Regions from separate parts of the Beduinella massiliensis genome, predicted to be linked through region 1. Evidence: riboswitches for the same ligand, from Rfam matches in the RefSeq annotation. Region 1 holds a riboswitch; the other holds the start of a gene.
The links. A riboswitch is a leader RNA that binds a small molecule or an ion and turns the genes downstream of it on or off. The one in region 1 is predicted to bind ZMP and ZTP.
Positions count from the first base shown of each region.

Region 1 (4,724 bases):
CGAATACCCCGGCAGCTGGGCGGGTGAGGTGGAGCGCGCCGAATCCCTCGGGGAGGGCCGCGTCCTTTCCGTCGCCCGCGTCTGGATACGCGGCGGCGGCCCTTCCTTCCACGTGGTTTCCTTCTTCGAGCTCGCGGAAGGCAAAATCGTCCGGCTGGACGAATATTGGGGCGACGATGGCCCCGCGCCCGCGTGGCGGCAGGGGCTGCGCTTAAGCGCTCCCATCCGTTAAAGCCCGTCGGAGAAAAGAAAGGAATGGCAAAGATGCGCAGAAAAGACAGGGAGATTACCGACGCCGCGCGCATTGACGAAATCATCCGCCGCTGCGATTGCTGCCGGCTGGGGCTTGTGGACGCGGGCCGGGCATACATCGTGCCGATGAACTTCGGCTACCGCCGCGAAAACGGAAAAGGCGTCTTTTACTTTCACAGCGCGCGAGAGGGACGCAAGATCGGCCTGATTCAAAACGGCGGCGAAGCCAGCTTCGAGCTGGACACAAACCACCTGCTGCATGCGGGCGAGACAGCCTGCACCCACGCCTTCCGGTTTCAAAGCGTGATGGGCGACGGCACGGTTCGCATCCTTGAGGATGCGCAGGCGAAGCGCGCGGCGCTTGAGGCCATCATGGAGCACATGACGGGCAGGGACGGCTGGACGTTTGAGGAAAAGGCCCTCGAAGCCACCGCGCTCCTTCGCCTGGAGGTGCGCGAGATGACGGGCAAGGAACACGAATGACGCGCGGCGGCGCAGAGGAGCGTGGAAGAATGTCGAGCTGTTTTACGATGGAATATCCCTCGCCGGTCGGTCTGCTCACCCTCGCCAGCGACGGCCAAAGCATCACGGGCCTTTGGATTCAGGGGCAAAAATACTTCAGAGAAAAGCTGCCCGATCCGGTACCCTGTGTTTCGCTGCCGGTCTTTCAGCAGGCCGCCGCGTGGCTCACCCGCTACTTTCTCGGCGAAGCGCCGGAAATGACGCTGCCGCTTGCGCCGGAGGGAAGCCCGTTTCGCCGGTCGGTGTGGGACATCCTCTTAAAGATCCCCTATGGTCAGGTGACCACCTACGGTGCCATCGCCAGGGAGCTCTCGACCGCCGCCGGCAAAAGCGTCTGCGCGCAGGCCGTGGGCGGCGCAGTCGGTCACAACCCCATCAGCATCCTCATCCCCTGCCACCGTGTGGTCGGCGCAAACAGCAGCCTGACCGGATACGCCGGCGGCATCGACAGGAAGATTCAGCTTTTGACGCTCGAGGGCGCGGCGATGGAGCGGCTGTTCGCGCCGAGCCGTGGGACGGCGCTGTAACGCAAAAAATTCAGGAGGAAAAGCGCATGCCGGATTTCCAATCCCATCCCTACCGAAAGACGTATAAGCCGTTCGTGCTTTGGCTTGCGGTGTTTTTCTGCCTCTCCATCGGCGTGCCGTTGCTCGCGCATGCCCTGCTGCACCTAGACGGCGCGGCGATCACCCGCGTAAGCCTGCTTTTAACGCTGCTCTTGCTTACGCTGCTCTTTTATCTCATCTGGCGCGGCGAATACGTCTACTGGATCAACGGCGGCCCCAGCTTCGAGGCGGCGCGGGATGCCGGGCGCGAAAGGCGGCGCGCCTATGCCGGCGCGCACCTTCGCCTCTTTTGCGGCGCCGCGTGCGCGGGCGCGCTGTACCTTGCGCTCAGCGCATTGCTCAGCCTCCCCACCTGGCTGGACGTCGCCGCCGTCGCTGCGCTTCTCGTAGCCGCCGCGCTGCTCACGCTGCGCATCCGGTTTGACGCCTGAATGCGCCTAAAACCAGCCGCGAAATTTCACCGGAATCGCCGTTGACAACGATGCGCCCCTCTGCTATACTGATTTCACTTCATGTGACTGACGGATTCACGCGGGCAACCGCGGGGGAGCATGAAGGATGTATGCCGACCGTCTGGGCAATCCCGCACCGGGATTGCCTTTTTTGTTGCAATTCCGGGAGCACTTCACGAGGTGAGCGTATGAATCATTCGTCTTACGAAGGTTTTGTCCCCGGCATCTGGCAGGAGCGCATCGACGTGCGCGACTTCATTCAAAGGAATTACACGCCCTATTCGGGCGACGAGTCCTTCCTCATGGGCCCGACCGCGCGCACGAAGCGCCTGATGGGCAAGCTGCAGGCGCTGCAAAAAGAGGAGCAGGCGCGCGGCGGCGTGCTTTCAATCAATACGGACGTGGCGACCAGCCTGCTCAACTACGCGCCGGGGTATCTGGACAAAGAGGAAGAGCTCATCGTGGGCCTTCAGACCGAGGCGCCGCTGCGGCGCGGCGTCAATCCCTTCGGCGGCATGCGCATGGCAGAGGGCGCCTGCCGCGCCTACGGCTGCGAGATGTCTCAAAAGCTGAAGGACGAATTCATGTACCGCACCACGCACAACGACGGCGTGTTTCGCGTCTATACCGACGACATGCGCCGCGCCCGCAAAATCGGCGTCATCACGGGGCTGCCGGACGCCTACGGCCGCGGCCGCATCATCGGCGATTACCGCCGCGTGGCGCTGTACGGCATCGACCGGCTGATCGAGGAAAAGCAGCGCGACAAGCAGGCCATCGGCAAAAGCCTGATGGATGTAGACAGCATCCGCCAGAGCGAAGAGCTCTTCCAGCAGATCGCCTTCCTGCAAAAGACGAAGGAGATGGCTTCGCTGTACGGCTACAACATCTCCGCGCCCGCCGGGAACGCGCGCGAAGCTATCCAGTGGACGTACTTCGGCTACCTCGCCTCCATCAAGGAGCAGAACGGCGCGGCCATGTCGCTCGGGCGCGTCTCCACCTTCCTGGACATTTACATCGAGCGCGACATCGCCCGCGGGCTGCTCACGGAAGAGGGCGCGCAGGAGCTGATGGACGACTTCGTGATGAAGCTGCGCATGGCGCGTCACCTGCGCACGCCGGAATACAACGAGCTGTTCGGCGGCGATCCGATGTGGATCACGGAGAGCGTCGGCGGCATGGGCGAGGACGGCCGCACGCTGGTGACGAAGAACGCCTTCCGCATGTTGAACACCCTGTATACGCTGGGCGCGGCGCCGGAGCCCAACCTCACCGTGCTCTACGCCAAGGCGCTGCCGGAGGCCTTTAAACGCTTCTGCGCGAAGGTCTCGTGCGAGACGAGCTCCATCCAGTACGAAAACGACGATCTGATGCGCCCGATCTACGGCGACGACTACGGCATCGCCTGCTGCGTATCCGCGATGAAGCTGGGCCGCCAGATGCAGTTCTTCGGCGCGCGCTGCAACCTGCCCAAGCTGCTGCTGCTCGCGCTCAACGGCGGCCACGACACGCTTTCCGGACTCGACATCGGCCCGCGCTCGCAGGTGCTTTCGGGCGACGTGCTCGACTACGACGAGGTCTGCGAGCGGTTTGCCGCCTATCGCGCCTGGCTGTGCGAGCTCTACGTGAACACGATGAACGTCATCCACTACATGCACGACAAGTATGCCTATGAAAAGACGCAGATGGCCCTGCACGACACGGACGTGGAGCGCTTCATGGCGTTCGGCGTCGCGGGCCTTTCGGTGCTCGCGGATTCGCTCTCCGCAATTCGCTACGCCAAGGTGCGCCCGGTGCGCGACGAAAACGGCTACATCGTGGACTTTACGCGCGAGGGCGACTTCCCCAAGTTCGGCAACGACGACGACCGCGTGGACCAGATCGCCGTTCAGATGGTGCGCGAGATGATCGAGGAGCTCCGTAAGACCCCCGCCTACCGGGGCGCGACGCACACGCTCTCGGTGCTGACCATCACCTCCAACGTGGTCTACGGCAAGAAGACAGCCGCCACACCCGACGGCCGCCAAAAGGGCGAGCCCTACGCGCCGGGCGCGAACCCGATGCACGGGCGCGAGGCCTGCGGAGCCCTCGCCTCGCTCAATTCCGTGGCCAAGCTGCCCTACGCGGACTGCCGCGACGGCATCTCCAACACCTTCTCCATCGTGCCCGATTCCCTGGGCAGGACCCTGCCGGAGCGCCAGCGGAACCTTTGCACGCTGCTGGACGGCTACTTCGGCCGCGGCGCGCATCACATCAACGTGAACGTCATGAACCGCGAGCTCTTGCAGGACGCCTACGATCACCCGGAAAACTACCCGAACCTGACGATCCGCGTGTCCGGCTACGCGGTCAACTTCGTGAAGCTCTCGCGCGAGCAGCAGCGCGAGGTCATAAGGCGCACGTTCCACGAGGCGATGTAACCGCGCCGCGGCATCCACAGAAAGAGAGGCGATATGCCCATGCTCGGACGCATGCACTCTATCCAATCCTTCAGCACGCTGGACGGACCCGGCATCCGCTTCGTGCTCTTCCTGCAGGGCTGCCCGCTGCGCTGCGCCTGCTGCCACAATCCCGACACGTGGGATGCGGCGGGCGGCACGGAAATCGACGACGCGCAGGCGTTTGCGCGCATTCTGCGCTGCCGCGACTACTTCGGGGAGGAGGGCGGCGTCACCGTCTCCGGCGGCGAACCGCTGCTGCAAAGCGGCTTCGTGCGCTCCCTCTTCGCCCGCTGCCGCGAAGCGGGCATCCATACGACGCTGGACACCTCCGGCTGCATCCTGACGGACGAGGCGCTCTCCGTGCTGGACGTGACCGACCTTTGCCTGCTCGACCACAAAATGCCCACGGACGAGATGTACCGGCGCTACGTGGGCTGTCCGCTCGCAGGGCCGGAGCGCTTCCTTTCGGAGCTTTCGGCGCGCGGCATCGA
Region 1 covers NZ_LT963430.1:3,132,101-3,136,824, forward strand. The annotation lists gene C1725_RS15175 (nuclear transport factor 2 family protein) at 1-232, shown strand, start outside; gene C1725_RS15180 (pyridoxamine 5'-phosphate oxidase family protein) at 265-735, shown strand; gene C1725_RS15185 (methylated-DNA--[protein]-cysteine S-methyltransferase) at 765-1,301, shown strand; gene C1725_RS15190 (hypothetical protein) at 1,328-1,771, shown strand; ZMP/ZTP riboswitch at 1,845-1,926, shown strand; gene pflB (formate C-acetyltransferase) at 1,981-4,212, shown strand; gene pflA (pyruvate formate-lyase-activating protein) at 4,252-4,724, shown strand, end outside.

Region 2 (4,724 bases), 110 kb from region 1:
CTTCCTGTTCATGTAGAGCATGGAGTCGAACCACATGTTCCAGTGATACACCGCGTAAAAAAGCGTGATCGTGGCGATGGACGCGGTGGAAAGCGGCAAGTAAATGCGAAAGAAGATGTGCAGGTCGTTTGCGCCGTCCAGCTTTGCGGATTCCTCCAGCGAGTCGGGAATCTGCATGAAGAAATTGCGCATGATGATGAGGTTAAAGGCGTTGACCATCGAGGGCAGGATGTACACCCAGAAGTTGTTGATGAGCCCCAGGGACTTGTTGAGCAAAAAGCTGGGGATCAGCCCGCCGGAAAACCACATGGTAAAGACGATCATGCCGGTGAGGGCCCTTCGCGGCGGGTAGTACTTCTTGGAGAGCGGGTAGGCCAGCAGCGTGGTCACGACGATGTTGAGCGTCGTGCCGATCAGCGTGCGGGCGATGGTGGTCAGGTAGGAATTGATGATATTCGACCCGGAGGACAGGATGAACCGGTATCCGGACCAGTCGAACGTCCGTGGGATCAGGCGCAGCGGGTTCAGCGCGCGCTCAAATTCCGGCGTCACCGAGCGGCCGAGGACGAAGAGGATGGGATAGATCATGATCGCGCACAGCACCACCATGACGACGTCGTTGACGACGAGAAACGTCTTCTCGCCCTTTGTAACCGTGCCTGCCATTTGCTTTCCTCCCCTTCTCAGAACAGACCTTCAGCGCCCAGCTTTTTGGAGGCGCGGTTGCTGAACAGGATCATCGCCAGCGCGAGCACCGACTTGACCAGGCCGACCGCGGCCGTGTAGGAGAACTTGGACTCCTGAATGCCGTTGCGGTAGATGTAGGTTTCAAACACGTCGGAAACCTCGTAGACCGAGGGGCTGTAGAGGTTGAAGATCTGGTCGAAGTTGTCGTCGAACATCTTGCCGATCTGCAGGATCAGCATGATCGCGATGATCTCGGAGATGGCGGGCAGCGTGATGTGGAGGATCTGCTGAAGCTTGTTCGCGCCGTCCACGCGCGCGGCCTCGTACTGCTCCTGATCGATGCTGGTGATCGCCGCCAGGTAGACGATGGAGCCGTAGCCGATGCTCTTCCAGATTTCGCTCAGGATGAGGATCGGGCGGAACCACTGCTTGCTCGTCAGGAAGTAGACCGGCTGGCCCCCGCACAGCTTGATGAGCGCGTTTACCGCGCCGCTGTCGGGCGAGAGCAGCGTGTTGAGCAGCCCGGCCACCACGACCCACGAGAGAAAGTAGGGCATGTAGGTCACCGTCTGCACCGTGCGCTTAAACCAGGTAGAGCGGATCTCGTTGATCATCAGCGCCAGCAGGATCGGCGCGGGGAAGCTGAAGATCAGGCGCAGGACGCTCAGGTAAATCGTGTTGCTAAAGACGCGCTTGCAGTAGATCGACTTGAAGAAAACCTCGAAGTTCTTGAGCCCCACCCAATCGGACTGCATGATCGCGGCAAAGCCGCCCGCCGCGCCCTTGTAGTTTTTAAAGGCGATGAGGATGCCGTACATCGGCACGTACTTGAAGAGGATAAAAAAACAAAGTCCCGGCAGCACCATCAGGTGCAGATAGCGGTATTCGACGACGGCATGCCAGATGCGCTGCCCCATCGACCTTTGCAGCGGCCCCCTCGCTCTTGCGACACCCGAAGCTTTCATGGATCTACCCCTTTTCCATATGCAAATAATTACACGATTTGTTGGCATTCTTTGCCGTCGACGCCAAGCTTTATGTGAACTCATTATACAAAGCATTTTCGCGCACTAAAAGCGCAAAAGACGCAGAAAACGTGCAGAATCAATCATCATGGGGCCCGGCGTTTGGTGAATTGTCCCCTATGCGTTCCTGCGCATGCGCGCGAAAATAAGCGTTTCTGCGCGAAGGTTCGTCGAAAACGCGATGGCTTCAAAAGAGGACTTCCTGTATAATAAAACACATCAGCAGAAGGAGGCGCTTTCATGACATACGTTCCCGCCGAATCGCGCTACGACGCGATGCCTTACCGCCGCTGCGGGCGCAGCGGCCTGATGCTCCCCGCGATTTCGCTTGGGCTCTGGCATAACTTCGGCAACATCACGCCCTTCGGCGTGCAGCAGAGCCTGCTGCGCACCGCCTTTGACAACGGCATCACCCATTTCGACCTGGCCAACAACTACGGCCCGCCCTACGGCGAGGCGGAGCGGAACTTCGGCGTCCACATGGACCGCGACTGGAAGCCCCACCGCGACGAGCTGGTGATCTCGACCAAGGCCGGTTACGACATGTGGAAGGGCCCCTACGGCGACCACGGCAGCCGCAAATACCTGATCGCCAGCCTCGATCAGAGCCTGCGGCGCATGCACCTTGACTACGTGGACATCTTTTACCACCACCGGCCCGACCCCGACACGCCGATCGAGGAGACGATGGGCGCGCTCGACCAGATCGTGCGCTCGGGCAAGGCGCTCTACGTCGGCCTTTCCAACTACAACGCCGAGCAGACCTCCGAGGCGGTGAAGGCGCTGAAGGCCCTCGGCACGCCCTGCCTCATCCACCAGCCGAACTACTCCATGTTCAACCGCTGGATCGAGGGCGGGCTGACCGGCGTGCTGCGCCGGGAAAGCGTCGGCTGCATCGCCTTTGCGCCGCTGCAAAACGGCCTGCTCACGAGCAAGTACCTCAAGGGCATCCCGGCGGACTCCCGCGCCGCGCACGACCCGCGTTACCTGCACGCCAGCGACATCACGCCCGAAAAGATCGCGAAGATTGAAAAGCTGAACGAAATCGCCCTGTCGCGCGATCAGAGCCTCGCCCAGATGGCGCTGTGCTGGGTGCTGCGCGACGAGGTGGTCACCTCCGCGCTGATCGGCGCCAGCCGCCCGGAGCAGATCGTGGAAAACGCGGCGGCGCTGCGCCACGCCGGGTTCACGCCCGAAGAGCTCGCGCGCATCGACGCGATCCTCGCGAAGTAATCCCCTTGGCCCCACGGCCCGGACGCCCTGCGCGCCGGGCCTTTTTTCCGCCGCCCCGCCCGCTTTTTTGCCCGATCCCGCTTGACATTTTGCCAAATTCATGCTACGTTGAAGCTGTTATACGACTGACGGAAGTGGAAGGAACCACGGGGAGTATAACCTTGGATAAGCCGACCGTCTGGGCAAACGCTTGGATACGTGTGCGGCTTTTTTCGTATTTCATCGCCGCCGCGCCCAGGCCGCTTTCAATTCAAAAGATCAGAGGAGGAATGGTGCTTGAAAACGCCGCTCGAACAGCAACTGAAGGAAAACGCCTATCCCGGCAGGGGAATCGTCATCGGCCGGTCCGAAGACGGAAAGTCGGCCGTGACCGCCTACTTCATCATGGGCCGAAGCGAGAACAGCCGCAACCGCGTCTTCGTCGAGGAGGGCGAGGGCATCCGCACGCAGGCGTTCGACCCCTCGAAGATGAAAGATCCCAGCCTCATCATCTACGCGCCGGTGCGCGTGCTCGGCAACAAGACGATCGTCACCAACGGGGATCAGACGGACACGATCTACGAGGGCATGGACAGGCAGCTCACGTTTGAGCAATCCCTGCGCACCCGCGCATTCGAGCCGGACGCGCCCAACTACACGCCGCGCATCTCCGGCATCCTGCACGTGGAAAACGGCGCGTTCAGCTACGCGCTGTCCATCCTCAAGAGCGCGGACGGCGACCCGGCGCAGTGCAACCGCTTTACCTTCGCCTACAGCGACTGCCTGCCGGGGCAGGGCCACTTCATCCACACCTATATGCATGACGGGGATCCGCTGCCCAGCTTCACGGGCGAGCCCAGGCCGGTCGCCATTCCCAACGACATCGACGCCTTTACGCGGCTCCTCTGGCAGAGCCTTAACGAGGACAACAAGGTCTCCCTCTTCGTCCGCTTCATCGACATCGCGTCCGGCGCGCACGAGAGCCGCATCGTCAACAAGAACCGGTAAGACATCCCCGTCGGGGCGGCCGAAGGACGCCGCTTCTTTATGAGTAGAAAGGAAGACGCCACGTGAAAGAATTCACCCTGAAATACGGCTGCAACCCCAACCAGAAGCCCTCGCGCATCTACGTCGCGGACGCCAGCGACCTGCCGGTGGAGATCCTCGGCGGCAGGCCCGGCTACATCAACTTTCTGGACGCGCTCAACGGCTGGCAGCTCGTTCGCGAGCTGAAGCAGGCGACCGGGCTGCCAGCCGCCACCTCGTTCAAGCACGTCTCGCCCGCGGGCGCGGCGGTGGGCCTGCCGCTCAGCGATACGCTCAGAAAGATTTACTGGGTGGACGACATGGGCGAACTCTCGCCGCTGGCCTGCGCCTACGCGCGCGCGCGCGGCGCGGACCGCATGTCCTCCTTCGGCGACTTCATCGCGCTGTCCGACCCCTGCGACGCGAGCACCGCCGCCATTATCAAGCGCGAGGTCTCCGACGGCGTGATCGCCCCGGGATATTCCGAGGAGGCGCTGTCCATCCTCCGCCAGAAGAAAAACGGCAGCTACTGCATCATCCAGATCGACGAGCAGTACCGCCCCGCCCCGCTGGAGCACAAGGAGGTCTTCGGCGTCACGTTCGAGCAGGGGCGTCAGGAGCTGCCCATCGACGACGCGCTGCTTTCCAACATCGTGACGAAAAACACGGAGCTGCCCGAAGCGGCCCGGCGTGACCTGAAGATCGCGCTCATCACGCTCAAGTACACGCAGTCCAACTCCGTATGCTTCGTGAAGGACGGTCAGGCCATCGGCG
Region 2 covers NZ_LT963430.1:3,238,197-3,242,920, forward strand. The annotation lists gene C1725_RS15670 (ABC transporter permease subunit) at 1-666, opposite strand, end outside; gene C1725_RS15675 (ABC transporter permease subunit) at 684-1,652, opposite strand; gene C1725_RS15680 (aldo/keto reductase) at 1,953-2,945, shown strand; ZMP/ZTP riboswitch at 3,057-3,136, shown strand; gene C1725_RS15685 (IMP cyclohydrolase) at 3,222-3,932, shown strand; gene C1725_RS15690 (phosphoribosylaminoimidazolecarboxamide formyltransferase) at 3,995-4,724, shown strand, end outside.
Region 2: it holds a riboswitch for ZMP and ZTP, as region 1 does, so the genes downstream of both, C1725_RS15685 (IMP cyclohydrolase) here and pflB (formate C-acetyltransferase) in region 1, are expected to answer to the same signal.